Sulfolobus sp. A20: one gene and its partners. The protein of the gene in region 1 binds, or shares a complex with, the protein of each later gene. Links are inferred from orthologs where the notes say so. Each region holds a gene or a part of one and is shown in the gene's direction. Other genes may lie near its edges. The genes, in order: BFU36_RS03740, BFU36_RS04565, BFU36_RS04360, BFU36_RS02320 and BFU36_RS05505.

What was found.
Region 2: BFU36_RS03740 (region 1) and BFU36_RS04565 share a complex: the UniProt entries of both Methanocaldococcus jannaschii proteins name them as parts of the RNA polymerase complex. The link is inferred for Sulfolobus sp. A20 from one-to-one orthologs.
Region 3: BFU36_RS03740 (region 1) and BFU36_RS04360 share a complex: the UniProt entries of both Methanocaldococcus jannaschii proteins name them as parts of the RNA polymerase complex. The link is inferred for Sulfolobus sp. A20 from one-to-one orthologs.
Region 4: BFU36_RS03740 (region 1) and BFU36_RS02320 share a complex: the UniProt entries of both Methanocaldococcus jannaschii proteins name them as parts of the RNA polymerase complex. The link is inferred for Sulfolobus sp. A20 from one-to-one orthologs.
Region 5: BFU36_RS03740 (region 1) and BFU36_RS05505 share a complex: the UniProt entries of both Methanocaldococcus jannaschii proteins name them as parts of the RNA polymerase complex. The link is inferred for Sulfolobus sp. A20 from one-to-one orthologs.

The regions. Positions count from the first base shown.
Region 1 is NZ_CP017006.1:681,677-684,402, reverse strand. What follows is about bases 6-2,705. They hold BFU36_RS03740 (DNA-directed RNA polymerase), read left to right. Parts: upstream 6-937; coding sequence 938-1,474; downstream 1,475-2,705. Other genes in these bases: BFU36_RS03725 (2,3-bisphosphoglycerate-independent phosphoglycerate mutase), read right to left, coding at 2,237-2,705; BFU36_RS03730 (GTP-dependent dephospho-CoA kinase family protein), read left to right, coding at 1,655-2,182; spt4 (transcription elongation factor subunit Spt4), read left to right, coding at 1,482-1,682; BFU36_RS03745 (PIN domain-containing protein), read left to right, coding at 515-934; BFU36_RS03750 (translation initiation factor IF-2 subunit gamma), read left to right, coding at 6-530. Also shown: more of BFU36_RS03750, read left to right, coding at 1-5; more of BFU36_RS03725, read right to left, coding at 2,706-2,726. UniProt on the Methanocaldococcus jannaschii protein: DNA-dependent RNA polymerase (RNAP) catalyzes the transcription of DNA into RNA using the four ribonucleoside triphosphates as substrates.
Region 2 is NZ_CP017006.1:829,084-831,815, reverse strand. Bases 9-2,714 are described here. They hold BFU36_RS04565 (DNA-directed RNA polymerase subunit H), read left to right. Parts: upstream 9-1,085; coding sequence 1,086-1,343; downstream 1,344-2,714. Other genes in these bases: BFU36_RS04560 (DNA-directed RNA polymerase subunit B), read left to right, coding at 1,363-2,714; infB (translation initiation factor IF-2), read right to left, coding at 9-866. Outside these bases: more of infB, read right to left, coding at 1-8; more of BFU36_RS04560, read left to right, coding at 2,715-2,732. UniProt on the Methanocaldococcus jannaschii protein: DNA-dependent RNA polymerase (RNAP) catalyzes the transcription of DNA into RNA using the four ribonucleoside triphosphates as substrates.
Region 3 is NZ_CP017006.1:794,565-797,589, forward strand. Bases 24-3,022 are described here. They hold BFU36_RS04360 (DNA-directed RNA polymerase subunit L), read left to right. Parts: upstream 24-1,384; coding sequence 1,385-1,660; downstream 1,661-3,022. Other genes in these bases: dph2 (diphthamide biosynthesis enzyme Dph2), read left to right, coding at 24-819; BFU36_RS04355 (exosome complex RNA-binding protein Csl4), read left to right, coding at 826-1,395; BFU36_RS04365 (DNA-directed RNA polymerase subunit M), read left to right, coding at 1,661-1,927; BFU36_RS04370 (transcription factor S), read left to right, coding at 1,957-2,289; BFU36_RS04380 (MFS transporter), read left to right, coding at 2,490-3,022. In the rest of the region: more of dph2, read left to right, coding at 1-23; more of BFU36_RS04380, read left to right, coding at 3,023-3,025. UniProt on the Methanocaldococcus jannaschii protein: DNA-dependent RNA polymerase (RNAP) catalyzes the transcription of DNA into RNA using the four ribonucleoside triphosphates as substrates.
Region 4 is NZ_CP017006.1:444,216-447,088, forward strand. Bases 1-2,847 are described here. They hold BFU36_RS02320 (DNA-directed RNA polymerase subunit F), read left to right. Parts: upstream 1-1,176; coding sequence 1,177-1,518; downstream 1,519-2,847. Other genes in these bases: BFU36_RS02300 (zinc ribbon domain-containing protein), read right to left, coding at 1-21; BFU36_RS02305 (transposase), read right to left, coding at 51-335; BFU36_RS02315 (50S ribosomal protein L21e), read left to right, coding at 871-1,173; BFU36_RS02325 (DUF655 domain-containing protein), read left to right, coding at 1,561-2,184; BFU36_RS02330 (16S ribosomal RNA methyltransferase A), read left to right, coding at 2,181-2,837. Outside these bases: more of BFU36_RS02335, read left to right, coding at 2,848-2,873. UniProt on the Methanocaldococcus jannaschii protein: DNA-dependent RNA polymerase (RNAP) catalyzes the transcription of DNA into RNA using the four ribonucleoside triphosphates as substrates. This subunit is less well bound than the others.
Region 5 is NZ_CP017006.1:991,331-994,065, forward strand. What follows is about bases 10-2,718. They hold BFU36_RS05505 (DNA-directed RNA polymerase subunit N), read left to right. Parts: upstream 10-1,118; coding sequence 1,119-1,319; downstream 1,320-2,718. Other genes in these bases: BFU36_RS05490 (50S ribosomal protein L18e), read left to right, coding at 10-247; BFU36_RS05495 (50S ribosomal protein L13), read left to right, coding at 259-702; BFU36_RS05500 (30S ribosomal protein S9), read left to right, coding at 699-1,112; rpsB (30S ribosomal protein S2), read left to right, coding at 1,331-2,011; amrB (AmmeMemoRadiSam system protein B), read left to right, coding at 2,008-2,718. Also shown: more of BFU36_RS05490, read left to right, coding at 1-9; more of amrB, read left to right, coding at 2,719-2,735. UniProt on the Methanocaldococcus jannaschii protein: DNA-dependent RNA polymerase (RNAP) catalyzes the transcription of DNA into RNA using the four ribonucleoside triphosphates as substrates.

The DNA.
Region 1 (2,726 bases):
TAGGAGGAAGTATAATTCAAGGTATGTTTAAAATAGATCAAGAAATAAAGATTGTTCCAGGTTTGAGGGTAGAAAGTCAAGGGAAGGTAAGTTATGAGCCTATTTACACTAAGGTTTCGTCGATAAGATTTGGGGATGAGGAGTTCAATGAGGCTAAGCCCGGTGGACTAGTGGCTATAGGAACTTACTTAGATCCTTCATTAACTAAGGCGGATAGTTTGCTTGGAAACGTTGTAACCTCAGCTAATTCTAAGATAGATGTTCTTTGGGATTTCAGAATGAAATATAATCTATTGGAGAGAGTTGTTGGTGTAAAGGAATTGTTAAAGGTTGATCCTATAAGACCTAAGGAGACTCTAATGTTATCTGTTGGATCTTCCACTACTCTCGGAGTGGTTACACATGTAAAATCTGATGAGATTGAAGTTAGCTTAAGGAGACCTGTTGCCGTTTGGTCTAAAGGAGTTAGAGTTGTAATTAGTAGACAGATTGGTGGAAGGTGGAGAATGATAGGATGGGGAATTATATAATTAAGGTTTTGATAGATACAAATATTTTGTTATATATATACGATGGTTTGGATCCTTTTACTAAAATTATAGAATTGTTAGAATATAAACCTACTTTTTATATTCATTCAAATGTCTTAAAAGAATTGGATATATTGGAAGAAAGAAATAAAAAAGGATTTATTATTCCAACAAGAGTTAGAATAGCCAGAAAATATTTGGATACATATAAAAACATGTGGAATTTAATTAGGGATTATGAAGAATTGCCTACAGATGACGCTCTTATTAGGACTGCCCTTAAACATGATATGTTTATTTTTACTAATGACAAAAAATTAAAAAACATTTCTATTAAAAAAGGTGTAGGAGTATTATATCTACAAGGTAGGAGTAAAATTATAAAATCCTTATATTTTATCTAACGTATGTATAAACTTATTAAAGCACGTAGTGTGGTTAGGATTCCGCCAAGTGAATTCGGTAAGCCTTTGGAAGAGGTCTCGATAAATGAGCTAAGACAACAATACCAAGAGAAATTAATTAAAGATTTAGGATTAGTACTAGCTATTTTGGACATTAAGGTAAATGAGGAAGGAGTTTTAGTATTTGGAGATGGGGCTACATATCATGAAGTTGAATTTAATATGCTCACATATGTTCCAGTTCCTCAAGAAGTAGTGGAAGGAGAAGTTGTTCAAGTTGACAACTATGGTGTTTTCGTTAATTTAGGTCCAGTTGACGGATTAGTGCACATATCTCAGATAACTGACGATAATCTTAAATTTGATAATACAAGGGGGGTCATTTTTGCAGAAAAATCCAAAAAGGTCATACAGAAGGGAGATAAAGTAAGGGCAAGAGTAATTAGCATTGCCTCAGCTACTTCTTCAAGATTACCTAGAATAGCTTTAACGATGAGACAACCTTACTTAGGAAAATTAGAGTGGATTAAAAAGCAGTGATGTTTAAATGGCCAGGAAATCTTTATTCAAGGCTTGTAAAAATTGTAAGGCTTTGGTTAATCCAGATGATTCTGTATGTCCAATTTGTGGATCTACTAACTTTAGTGATGATTGGGATGGTATTATAATAGTTATTGACGAAAATTCGGAAATCTCTAATATAGCAGAGGTAAAGAAACCTTGGAGATACGCGATAATAGTGAAATAGAATTATGCTTTACATTTGATGATGTGAATCTAAGGAGAGAACTTTCTAGACCATATGGTATTTTATTTGTAAATAATAATTTATTTCTAAATTTTTTGAAAGAATTCCGCAATAGAAAGATAATAACTGTAGGTGATTATGTAAGTGCTTTTTTAGAAACTAATAGTATTCTCCCCTACCTAGAAATTGTTGATGGAAAGACTAGGAGAAAGATTGGAGTAGAAAGTAAATGGAAGATAAAATACAAGATAAAGAATGAAGCTGGTGTCATAAGACTATCTACATTTGATACTATTCGAGAAGCTTTGTCAAATGGTGGAATTATTTTAGTAGAAGGAGAAGAGGACTTACTCGTAATGCCAGTTATCATGTACTCTGAATTAGGAAGTTTTATAATATATGGACAGCCTGGTGTAGGTGCAGTGGTTATCATAAACAATGAAGTGATTAGATGGAGAACTTTAGATCTATTGAATAAAGCTTACGTGAAAAAATGTTAGATTTGTCAGACCTGCGCAGGCTCTTCATCTATCTGCCCTTTCGAGCCTCATCATCTATGCTCCATACTTTTCTGCTCTATTAGAGTAGTTAAGCAAAATATTTAAAACATCTAGTCCCCTTATTCTTAAACTACCTTTTCTAACCTCTTTCTCATTGAAATCATTTACACTATCATAAACTATAGGATAAGGAACATATATCATTATGGGTACGGGATCACCAGTATGTTCTTTGAACTCGACTGGAGTAGTGTGATCTCCAGTAAAGGCTAACACCAAGCTATCTCTTCCCACTTTGTCCACTATTTTACCTATTACACTATCAATTCTTTCTATTGCCTTTACTTTCTCTTCTATTAATCCATCATGAGATGCAGCGTCAGTAGCTTTTATGTGTAAGAAAACGAAATCATAATCCTTGAGCAAGTCAATTGTAGCATTAGCCTTAGCATTATAATCAGTATCTATCCCACCAGTTGCACCAGGGGGCGTAACTACATTCATGCCTAATTCTTTGCAGATTCCCTTAATTAATGCCGTAGCT
Region 2 (2,732 bases), 150 kb from region 1 along the record:
AGCGGTTTAGGTACAAAAATACCTCTTACTTTTGTGATTATAGGACCGTTTATCCCACCTAAAACTATTATATCATTTCTCTTGAGTACACCATCGTATATTATAACATCGATCGTATGTCCTAATCCCGGATCTTCTTTCACCTCTAGAATAACGCCCTTAGCTGGTCCCTCAGCAAATCTTAACTTAGTCTCTAAATACCTTTGTGTTAATCCAGCTAATAACGCTAATAAGTCAGCTACTCCTTCACCTGTCTTTGCAGATAACGGTACTATGGCAATATTTTTAGTAAAATCTCTTATTCTGTCATATCTGTCTGCATTAAAGCCTAATTCTCCTAGTTTTGAAACTAAGTTGTAAACTAAATTATCTAAATAAGCCTTTACATCAGCTCTCTGCAGCTCAATAGTTTCAAGAAAAGGTAAGTCGTAGTTTGCTTTCCAACCCGGTATTCTATCTATCTTATTTGCAGCTACTAAAAATGGAACTTTTCTGTCTCTAAGTATCTGTATAGACTCTATTGTTTGCTTCTGTATACCTTCTACTATATCAACTACTAATATCGCTATATCCGCAACGCTTCCGCCTCTTCTTCTTAAATTAGAGAAGTACTCGTGTCCTGGCGTATCTATAAATAATAAGCCGGGTATTTGCAACTTAATGGGTATTTTTTTCTTAAGTGGCTCAGCAAGTTTCTCTATTATATAACTAGGGACGAAACTAGCACCTACCTCTTGTGTCATCTCGCCTGGCTCTTTTTTTACTACTGCTGTTCCTCTAATTTTGTCAAGCAAAGTTGTTTTGCCATGGTCTACGTGCCCTAATACTACTACTATTGGCTGCCTAAGTTTTTTAGTATTACTAATAAAGCATCACCTATACTCAGCTTAGACTTCTAAGTAAATTAGTTTATTGGATTTGAATAGTGTAGTGAGTAAAGGTAAAACAGTATATTGCGTCATAAAGAATAAAATACTTAATCTATAAAAATGACGTCTTTTCGGTGATTATACGAGGTCTTAAGGTTTTTAATATATAGAGTAAAACTCTTAATAGCTATAACAGTATGTGATTATAGGTTAATAATGAGAGGTTCATCTACTAGTAAGAAGATAGATCCCAGAATCCATTATCTAGTGCCTAAGCATGAAATACTTAGCGTTGAAGAAGCTTATAAGATATTAAAGGAATTAGGTGTAAAGCCCGAGCAATTAAGTTGGATAAGAGCCTCTGATCCAGTCGTTAAAGCAATTGGTGCTAGACCAGGGGATATTATTAGGATAGTTAAGAAAAGTCCGATTTACGGAGAAGTCATCTCTTATAGGTATGTAATTAGTGGATAAGCTGAGAGGAGGAGTAATAATGTCAGATTATCTAGAGATTAATGATAAATGGTCTATTATCGAAGCCTATTTCAAAAGTAAGGGTCTAGTTAGGCAACATTTAGATTCTTATAATGATTTCGTTAGAAATAAACTTCAAGAAATAATTGATGAGCAGGGAGAAATACCCACAGAAATACCCGGTTTAAAAGTAAAGCTCGGTAAAATTAGAATAGGTAGGCCTAGAGTTAGGGAGGCAGATAGAGGAGAAAGGGAAATTACGCCAATGGAAGCCAGGCTAAGAAACTTGACATACGCTGCGCCTCTATGGCTTACCATGATACCTATTGAGAACAACATAGAAGCAGAACCAGAGGAAGTTTACATTGGAGATTTACCAATTATGCTTAAGTCTTCAATTGATCCAATTTCACAATATACATTAGACAAGTTAATTGAAATAGGGGAAGATCCAAAAGATCCAGGAGGTTACTTTATAGTTAATGGTTCCGAACGTGTGATTGTAACGCAAGAGGATCTAGCCCCAAATAGAGTTCTCGTTGATGTAGGAAAGACTGGCTCAAATATAACACATACAGCAAAAATAATATCGAGTACGGCGGGCTATAGGGTTCCTGTAACCATTGAAAGACTTAAAGATGGAACTTTTCATGTTTCGTTCCCTGCTGTGCCTGGCAGGATACCGTTTGTAATAATGATGAGAGCGTTGGGATTAATAACAGATAGAGACATTGTCTACGCCGTGTCTTTAGATCCAGAAATTCAAAACGAGTTGTTTCCGTCTATTGATCAAGCTAGTTCAATAGCTACAACAGACGATGCTCTAGACTTTATAGGCAATAGAATTGCTATAGGTCAGAAGAGGGAAAACAGAATTGAAAAAGCACAGCAAATTATTGATAAATATTTCCTTCCACATTTAGGTACTTCTCCAGATGATAGAAAAAAGAAAGCCTACTATCTGGCTTACGCAGTCTCTAAAGTTATTGAATTGTATCTTGGAAGGAGAGATGCTGATGATAAAGATCATTATGCAAATAAAAGATTGAGGCTAGCAGGAGATCTATTCGCAAGCTTGTTTAGGGTAGCGTTTAAAGCCTTCGTTAAAGATCTAACATATCAGCTCGAAAAATCTAAGGTTAGAGGAAGGAAGCTTAGTCTAAAAGCCTTAGTTAGACCAGATATTATAAGTGAGAGAATTAGGCATGCGTTGGCTACTGGGAATTGGGTAGGCGGAAGAACTGGAGTAAGTCAGTTATTAGATAGAACTAATTGGCTTTCAATGTTAAGCCATTTAAGAAGAGTAATATCCTCATTAGCTAGGGGACAGCCAAACTTTGAAGCTAGAGATTTGCATGGTACACAATGGGGAAGAATGTGTCCATTTGA
Region 3 (3,025 bases), 110 kb from region 1 along the record:
GATATAGCGGAGGATGAGGCTAAAGAGATAGGAGCTGATCTAATAATACATTTTGGTCATACACCATATACATGGTATTATCCTAAGTTCCCTACTGTATTCATAAACGTTGAGAGTAAAATAAATTTGAACCCTAAAATATTGGATGACCTAATACAAATATTGAAAAATAAATACGATGCTAAGAAAGTATCTCTTACATCGACCCTCCAACACGTTAAACTATTACCCGAAATTAAGAAGGGACTTGAAGATCACTTTGAGGTAATAATAGGCAAGCCATCGAGCAAATTTATGTTTGATGGACAAGTACTCGGTTGTGACTATAAGCCAGCTGAAGTTCCAGCGGATGTTTATATAATAGTATCTGGTGGACTATTCCATGCAATAGGTTTAGGGTTAACTACTAACAAGCCTACCATAAAAGTTGATCCATACACTCAAAAAGTTGAAGATCTCACCAATGAAATACAAAAAATATTAAAGATTAGATATGCGAAAATAATGGAAGCGTTTGATAAAAGAAATTGGGTAATAATACAAGGCATTAAAGTCGGGCAAAACAGACCTTTGATGGTAAAATACTTTTACGATGAATTAAACAAGAGAGGATATAACGTGTACATAGTAACAAATAAGGTACTAACTATAGATGTGTTGAGAAACATAGATAGGAGTTTCGTTGATGTATTCTTAGTTACCTCATGCCCAAGATTACCTATTGACGATTTGTTTAATTACGAAAAACCTGTCCTCACTCCAGGTGAGGCTAAAATGGTTATAAATAATAGTTTAGAACCATATATTTTTCCGTGGTGATTGAAAGTGAGAACTCAAGGGGATATAAGCTTACCTGGAGAGGAATTAGCTGTAATTGAAGAATTCATGAGTGGTGATGGTACATACGAGATTAATGGAGTTGTGAGATCAGCAGTTATAGGTAAGATATTCTATGATATGCTAAATAGAAAGAGCAATGTATTACCAATTAAAAAGGTACTAATAAATAATTTGAAAAAAGCTAAATACGTTATAGGTATAGTTAATTCTACTAGAGAGGACTTAGCGTCGGTCTCGATAATCGGAATAGAAGAAAGGAAATTACAGTCACCTTTATCAGCGTATTTGCATATTTCTCAGATATCAAATAAAAGATTAAATACTATAAATGAAGCTGTGAAGGTAGGGGATGTTATTAAAGCAAAATTGATATCCTTTTCTATACCTTTATCGCTAACAATTAAAGCCAAAGATCTTGGAGTAATATACGCTAAGTGTTCACGATGTGGAGCAGTATTAGTTAAGCAAGATGAGAATAATTTAAAATGTAATATGTGTGGTAATATAGAACAGAGAAAAATTGGCAGCTATGTGGTGAAAAAAGGTGGAAATTAAAATTCTTAAGAGCGATAATAATTATTTGGAACTTGAAATAGAAGGTGAGGATCATACGCTTGGTAATCTATTAGCAGGTACGTTAAGAAAAATTAGAGGAGTTACTTTTTCCTCATATTATCAGCCTCACCCATTATTGGATAAAATAGTAGTTAAAGTATTAACTGATGGATCTATTACTCCAAAAGATGCAATTTTAGAAGGTATTCAAATGATAAAGAATATTTCCTCTCAATATTTAAATGAAATCAAAGGAGTATTATAATTGAAATCAGAAGCTAGAGTTGCAATTTTAGTATCAAATGATGATACCTTTTACGTGCTATGCGTATTTAGAGGATTTTTCATAGAGAAGCTATTCTTAAGTCTGAACAAAGAAGAACTGATCAGTGAAATTACTTCATCCCCAATCTCCGAGGAAATAAGATACTCGAATCTAGGAATAGGTGAAAAGTATACTGAAAATCAGTTGGAGAATTTATGTAGAACAGTTGCTCTTAAGTTATCAGAAAAGTTAAATATCAATAAATAATAATTCTTAATTCTGTAACTGGTGATCTTATGAAGTTCTGTCCGAAGTGTAACTCCTTAATGTTACCAAAAAAAGTAAATGGTAAAAACGTTTATAAATGTAATAAGTGCGGATATGAGGAAGAAGATCACCAAACTATAACTGTAACAACTAAGGTTAAACATTCCATCAAAGATAAGACTTTAGTTCTGGAAGAACAGCCAATGCCAGCTGGAGCGCAAAAAATAAAGGGAATACTCTGCCCTTCATGTGGCAATGATGAAGCTTTCTTTTGGATATTGCAGACGAGAAGAGCTGACGAGCCACCTACTAGATTCTATAAATGCACAAAGTGTGGAAAAGTGTGGAGAGAATATGAGTAGAAAATGAGAAAATCTTATTTATTTAAATTCTCATTTTAAGATGGACCCGTAGCTCAGCCAGGACGGAGCGCCGGCCTTCTAGCGTCCAGGAGGTAAGCCGGCGGTCCCGGGTTCAAATCCCGGCGGGTCCGCACATATTATTTTTGAGTATATACTTATACTAGATACTTTTATTAGTGAGCAAAATAAAGAAAGGTTCGATGGACGAAGATAGTCTACCCTTTGACGATCTAGAGATTAAAAGCACATTAACTGCAGGAATGGGAGTATTCACAGATGGATACGAACTTTATTCAATCTCTCTAGTATTTTACTACATACAAGATGCACTACATTTACAAATAGTACAAGAAGGATTTTTGATTGCTAGTTCATATTACGGAGCAGCAATCTCAGCTATACTATTAGGATTTTTATCCGATAAAATGGGTAGGAAAATAATTTACGGATTAGACGTAGGCCTAATGAGTATAGGAATCCTATCTCAGTCAATATCTTTTAATTTCTTCCAATTACTAATCTCGCGAGTGATTTTAGGATTAGGGATTGGAGCAGATTACGTTCTTTCTCCATTAATAATTGCTGAGAACTCAAATCCAAAGAGTAGAGGTAAAAGAATGATTATAACTTTTGCAGTATTGTGGGGGCTAGGAGCAGTAGCCGCAGCTTTCGTCGATCAAATCTTGATAATGTTAGGAGAACCAGCAAATATTGTTTGGAGAATAGTACTTCTAGC
Region 4 (2,873 bases), 240 kb from region 1 along the record:
GAGAAACACCTTTATACTCATAAAGCTTATTCACTATAACTCATATTAATTTACGATAAGACCAAATATTTTGAAGTAAACTTATTACCCTTATCTTGAGAAATGAAGTAAGGATAACCAACAAAGACCGTTAAAACGCCTAGTTGCCATAACGTTCTGGCTAAGTGGGAAGCTAGAGTCCTATAATAGTGCATTAGCCTACGGCAAAGCTTTACGAAGACCATTTCCCTTAACACCTCTTCCTTAGCGTCAAACTCTTGAACCCTTTCCGTTAACGACTTCGGCCTATCTAGTCCAGCAATCCTCTTCCGTGTGTGGACAACAATTTCGTCCAACTGTAAATTTTTTACTTAAGCGATGGATTTAGAGTATATTGTGGAAGAATATTTTCAGCCATCTTGCTATTGTGTTTCTCGTTGATTTAAGTGCTAGGAAATCAAACCCGTTCTCGCCCTAATAAATAACTCTAAAAATACTTTTCCACAATAAAGAAAATTCAATTTATATCAACCAAATTGTTGTCCACACACGTTAATGTACGTTGCAATGATATTTCTTCTAGTTTTCGAGGCTTACATTTTAGATGATTTTTTAGTATCTTGCAATAATCTTACGATTTTCCTCAATAAGTTTGAATTAATAACTTTTTGATCAGTCTATAATTAAGTGCGGGGGACGGGATTTGAACCCGTGCAGGCCTTCGCCAGCGGATCTCTTATTTTTATGGGGCCTAGATCTTAAGTCCGCCCCCTTTGACCAGGCTCGGGCACCCCCGCAATATTTGCATATAGTATACCTTAGTTATACCTTAAATGTTTTTCCAACAAAAATCTTAATTATGTGTTATATAATGGTTATGAAGGGATTAGTATGGTTAAGCATTCCAAAGGATATAGAACGAGATCAAGAAATTTATTAAGAAAGAATCCTAGGGAAAGAGGAGCAGTTCCTCCTTTGAGTAGGCTAATGTACACTTATAATCTGGGTGACCAAGTGGTTATAAAGATAAACTCTTCGGTACATGCGGGTATGCCACATAGAAGATATCAAGGTAAAGTAGGAAAAATAGTTGGGAGAAGAGGAAGGGCATATGAGGTTTCTGTTACTTTAGGTGAAAAGGAAAAGGTTTTAATCATTAGGCCAGAACACCTAGTTCCTTATAAGGTGAGCTGAAAATTGTCATCTATTTACGTTGTTGAAGAGCATTACATTCCCTATTCTGTAGCTAAAAAATTATTATCAGACGTTATAAAGTCAGGTGTTTCTTCTAATTTGTTGCAAAAGACTTTTGATTATTTAAATGATGTGGAAAAATGTAGTGCAGAAGATGCTGAGAAGTTGATGGAAGAGCTTAAAAGTATTGTCAGTAGGGAGGATATCAGAGCTGTTATAGCTAGCATTTGTCCTACAACTGCTGATGAGGTTAGAAGTATTCTTATAATGGATGCTGGTAAGACGTATACTTCAGAAGATATACAGAAGATAGTTGATTTAATAAGGAAATACGTGAAGAGTTGAGTTTTTACTTTTAAAATATACATTATTTATTCGGGACACAAATTGCAAAGAAAGAGGATGGTAAGAGAACGTATAGTATATGTTTTGGACTATATGAGAGAAGGTAATCCTCTGGATAAACATAAGTTTCATAGGGACAAACCGTTAATTCAAGCTATTGGTGAGGATTACTTCTTGTTATTAGAGCTTACTTTGCGTTCATTCAATTTAAACTTTTCACCAGAGCAGAGGATAGATTTAGAATCTGAACAAGAAGTAAAAGTGGATGGGCATATAGTTTATGACGATCTTACCTCCCTATCTAAAGAGAACTTACCTAGAGTAGTACAAAAAATAGTAAGAGAGAAAGAGAGGGCATTCGTAGAATTTTTTAATAAAGCTGAACCGCTTACATTAAAGTTGCACGCATTGGAACTTTTACCGAATATAGGTAAAAAAACATTAAGAGTAATCTTAGAGGAAAGGAAAAAGAAACCCTTTGAGAGTTTTAAGGATATCGAGGATAGAGTAGGGGTTAAAGATATAGTATCAATAATAGTAGAAAGGATTATAAATGAGGTTAAAGGTGAAGAGAAATATTACTTATTTGCGTATCCAATAGTGGATGAAAATAAAAAAACTGAACAACAACTTATCTACGTGGGTTATCTTGAAAAGTTAAGGTGAGACTTTCACAAGTATTTCTTAAGGATAGAAGTGTCATTAATAAGTTCCTTACTTATGTAGATTATAGTAAAAGGCCTATAGTTGAGATAGGGTGCGGAAAGGGGAATATTACTAAGTTTTTAAAACCTGATTTATGCATAGAGATAGATGGCAGGTTAATCAAATACTTAAGGGATTATAACTTGATAATAGGAGATGGAAGAAATCTTCCTATAATTAGGGGGCAAATCGTCTCCTCATTACCTTATGACATAACTTCTGATTTCTTTAAGGAAGTAGCTAAATTAGATCAAGTAAGAAGATTAGTTTTAATACTTCAGAAAGATTTCGTTGATAAGTTAGTAAATGATCCAACTTACATTTCCTTTTTAGTTAATTTCTTTTACAATATAAACGTTAGGGATGTTATTCCCCCTCAATCATTTGTTCCTATGCCTAAAGTTTATTCAATAATAACTATATTTGATCGAATTAGGGACTATAATGATAATATCATCAAAATTATTGAGTGTGTAAGCAAGTATAGAAATAAAAGCATACGCAAAGTTTCTAAGTTGTGCGGGTTTGATTCAGAAAGTGAGTTAAGAGTGAGGGATTTCAAACCTTGTCAAGTCATAGAATTATTGAATTCCATGGGATTAAACTATGCGTAAATGAGCAAGTATATGAGCCAGCGGATGATACGGAAT
Region 5 (2,735 bases), 310 kb from region 1 along the record:
AAAGAGACCTTATATAAATATATATAAAATAAATAAGTATACTAAGCCCAATGAGATAGTTGTTGTTCCAGGTAAGGTTTTAGGTATAGGAAAGCTGGACCATCCAGTAACTGTTATAGCATTAGATTTCTCCTCTTCTGCTTTAAGGAAAATTAAGGAAGCTGGAGGACAAGTTATGAGTTTTAATAAAGCATTAGAAACTTTTAAAGACTTTAAGGGTAAGAGTGTGAGGTTGATGAAACAATGAGCCAAACGCAAGTGCAACACCAAAATGATATTGTGATTATAAATGCGGAAGGGCAGATATTAGGTAGGATGGCTAGTATGATTGTGAGGTTATTAAAGGATGGAAAGAAAGTGGTTATTGTTAATACAGAAAAAGCGATTATAAGTGGAGAAAAAACCCGAGTAGTTGAATCCTATAGGTTACTCTTTAACGTAAGAACGTTATTTAATCCATATAAAAACGGGATAAGAAGACCTAGATCACCTATAAACATTGTTAAGAGAACTATTAGGGGAATGTTGCCTAAAAGTGGCAAAGGTCGTAGAATGTTGAAGAATGTTAAGGCTTATATTGGAGTGCCAAGAGAATTTGAGGGGAAGCAGTTTATTAAATTCCCTGAAGCAGATATAAGTAGACTTAAAGGTAAGTATGTCACAGTAGAGGTTGTGGCAAAAGAATTAGGGTGGTCTGGATGAGTCAACAAGAGCAAGTGATTATAACGAGCGCTAGAAGGAAGATGGCCAGAGCTACATGTTATTTATATCCCGGCAAAGGTAGGGTGTACGTAAATAAGACTCCTATAGAATTAGTTCCAATAGAGATGGTTAGATTAAAAATAATGGAGCCGTTACTACTCGCTGGTGAAAACGTTAGATCTAAAATTGATTGCTGGATATTTACTAGCGGAGGAGGAATCATGGGTCAAGCGGATGCTGCTAGAATGGCACTAGCTAGGGCAATTCTTAAGTATACAAATAGTGATGAATTAGCTAAAATTTATAGATCATATGATAGGACTATGTTAGCCGGAGATCCAAGACAAACAGAATCAGAGAAGTGGATGAGATACAGTGCAAGAAGGTGGAGGCAAAAGTCATATAGGTGATATGGTATGATCATACCTATAAGATGTTTTACATGTGGTTCGTTAATAGCAGATAAGTGGGAAATCTTTATCAATAGAGTGAATACGGGAGAAGATCCCGGGAAAGTTTTAGACGATCTAGGCGTTAAAAGATATTGTTGTAGGAGGATGTTCCTCTCACATGTAGATATAATACACGAAATCATACACTATACTAGACCTATTTAGGGGGAGATGAGTTGGCTGAAAAGGAAGAAAAAGAAGGAGAATTGACAGAAGCTGAAAAAGAAGAACTTAGAAAGTCAGAGAAAGGAGCCATAATTGAATTATTAGTTCCAGTAGATACTTACCTATCAGCTGGAGTTCATATAGGTACTCATAGTTGTACTAAAAATATGGAAAAATTCATTTATAGGGTAAGACCGGAAGGACTATATGTACTAGATGTAAGGAAGATAGATGAACGTATTAGGGTAGCGGGTAGGTTCTTGGCTAGGTATGAGCCTCAAGACGTAGTTGCTGTAGCAGCTAGACCTTATGCTTATAGACCAGTTCAGAAATTTGCGGAAGTAATTGGAGGTAAGGCATTAGTAGGCAGAGTAATACCTGGTACGTTTACAAACCCCTATTTATCGACGTACTTAGAACCTAAGGTATTATTAGTCTCTGATCCAAGAACAGATGTTCAAGCAATAAAGGAGGCGTCAAAAGTAGGAATACCTATAGTAGCCTTTGCCGATACTGATGCTAAAGTTGACTTTGTAGATTTAATAATCCCGGCTAATAACAAAGGAAGAAAGTCATTAGCCTTACTGTATTGGCTTTTAGCTAGACAAGTACTTAGAGAAAGAAGAGTTATCCCGCCAGATGGAGATCTGGCCGTACAAGTGAATGAGTTCGAGATGAGGTTATCTGAATGAAAAGATTACCGGCAGTTGCTGGCTCGTTCTATGAGGCTGACCCAGTTAAGTTAAAAGCACAAATAGAGTGGTCTTTTAAGCATCAAGTTGGACCAGGATACTTACCTAAAATACCACAAAAAAAGGGACCTAGAGATAATTTATTTTTTGTTGTTCCTCACGCGGGTTATATTTATAGTGGGCCAGTAGCTGCTTATTCATATTATCATTTAGCATCAGAAGGAAAGCCAGATACTGTGATAATTTTAGGCCCTAATCATTCTGGTCTAGGTTCTTACGTTTCTGCTTGGCCTAAGGGAGAATGGATAACTCCTTTAGGTAATGTAACGATCGATGAAGACATATTGCTTCAGTTAGTTAAGGAGTCTGAAGTAATAGATTTGGAGGAGGAAGCTCATATATACGAACATTCCATAGAAGTTCAAATACCGTTCTTGCAATACTTTTTTGGAGATCAATTTAAAATTGTTCCTATTGCGATACTAATGCAAACTCCAGAGATATCAGAAATGCTAGCTCAAGCAATTTATAATGTAATGACCAAAAACAACGATAAAGATATAGTAGTTTTGGCAAGTAGTGACATGAATCACTATGATCCTCATGAGGTGACTTTAAAGAAAGATGAGCATGCAATTGAGAAGATAAAAGATCTTGATTACAAGGGACTTTATGAGGTTGTAGAGGAGAAGGATGTTACATTATGTGGATATGGACCCATAAT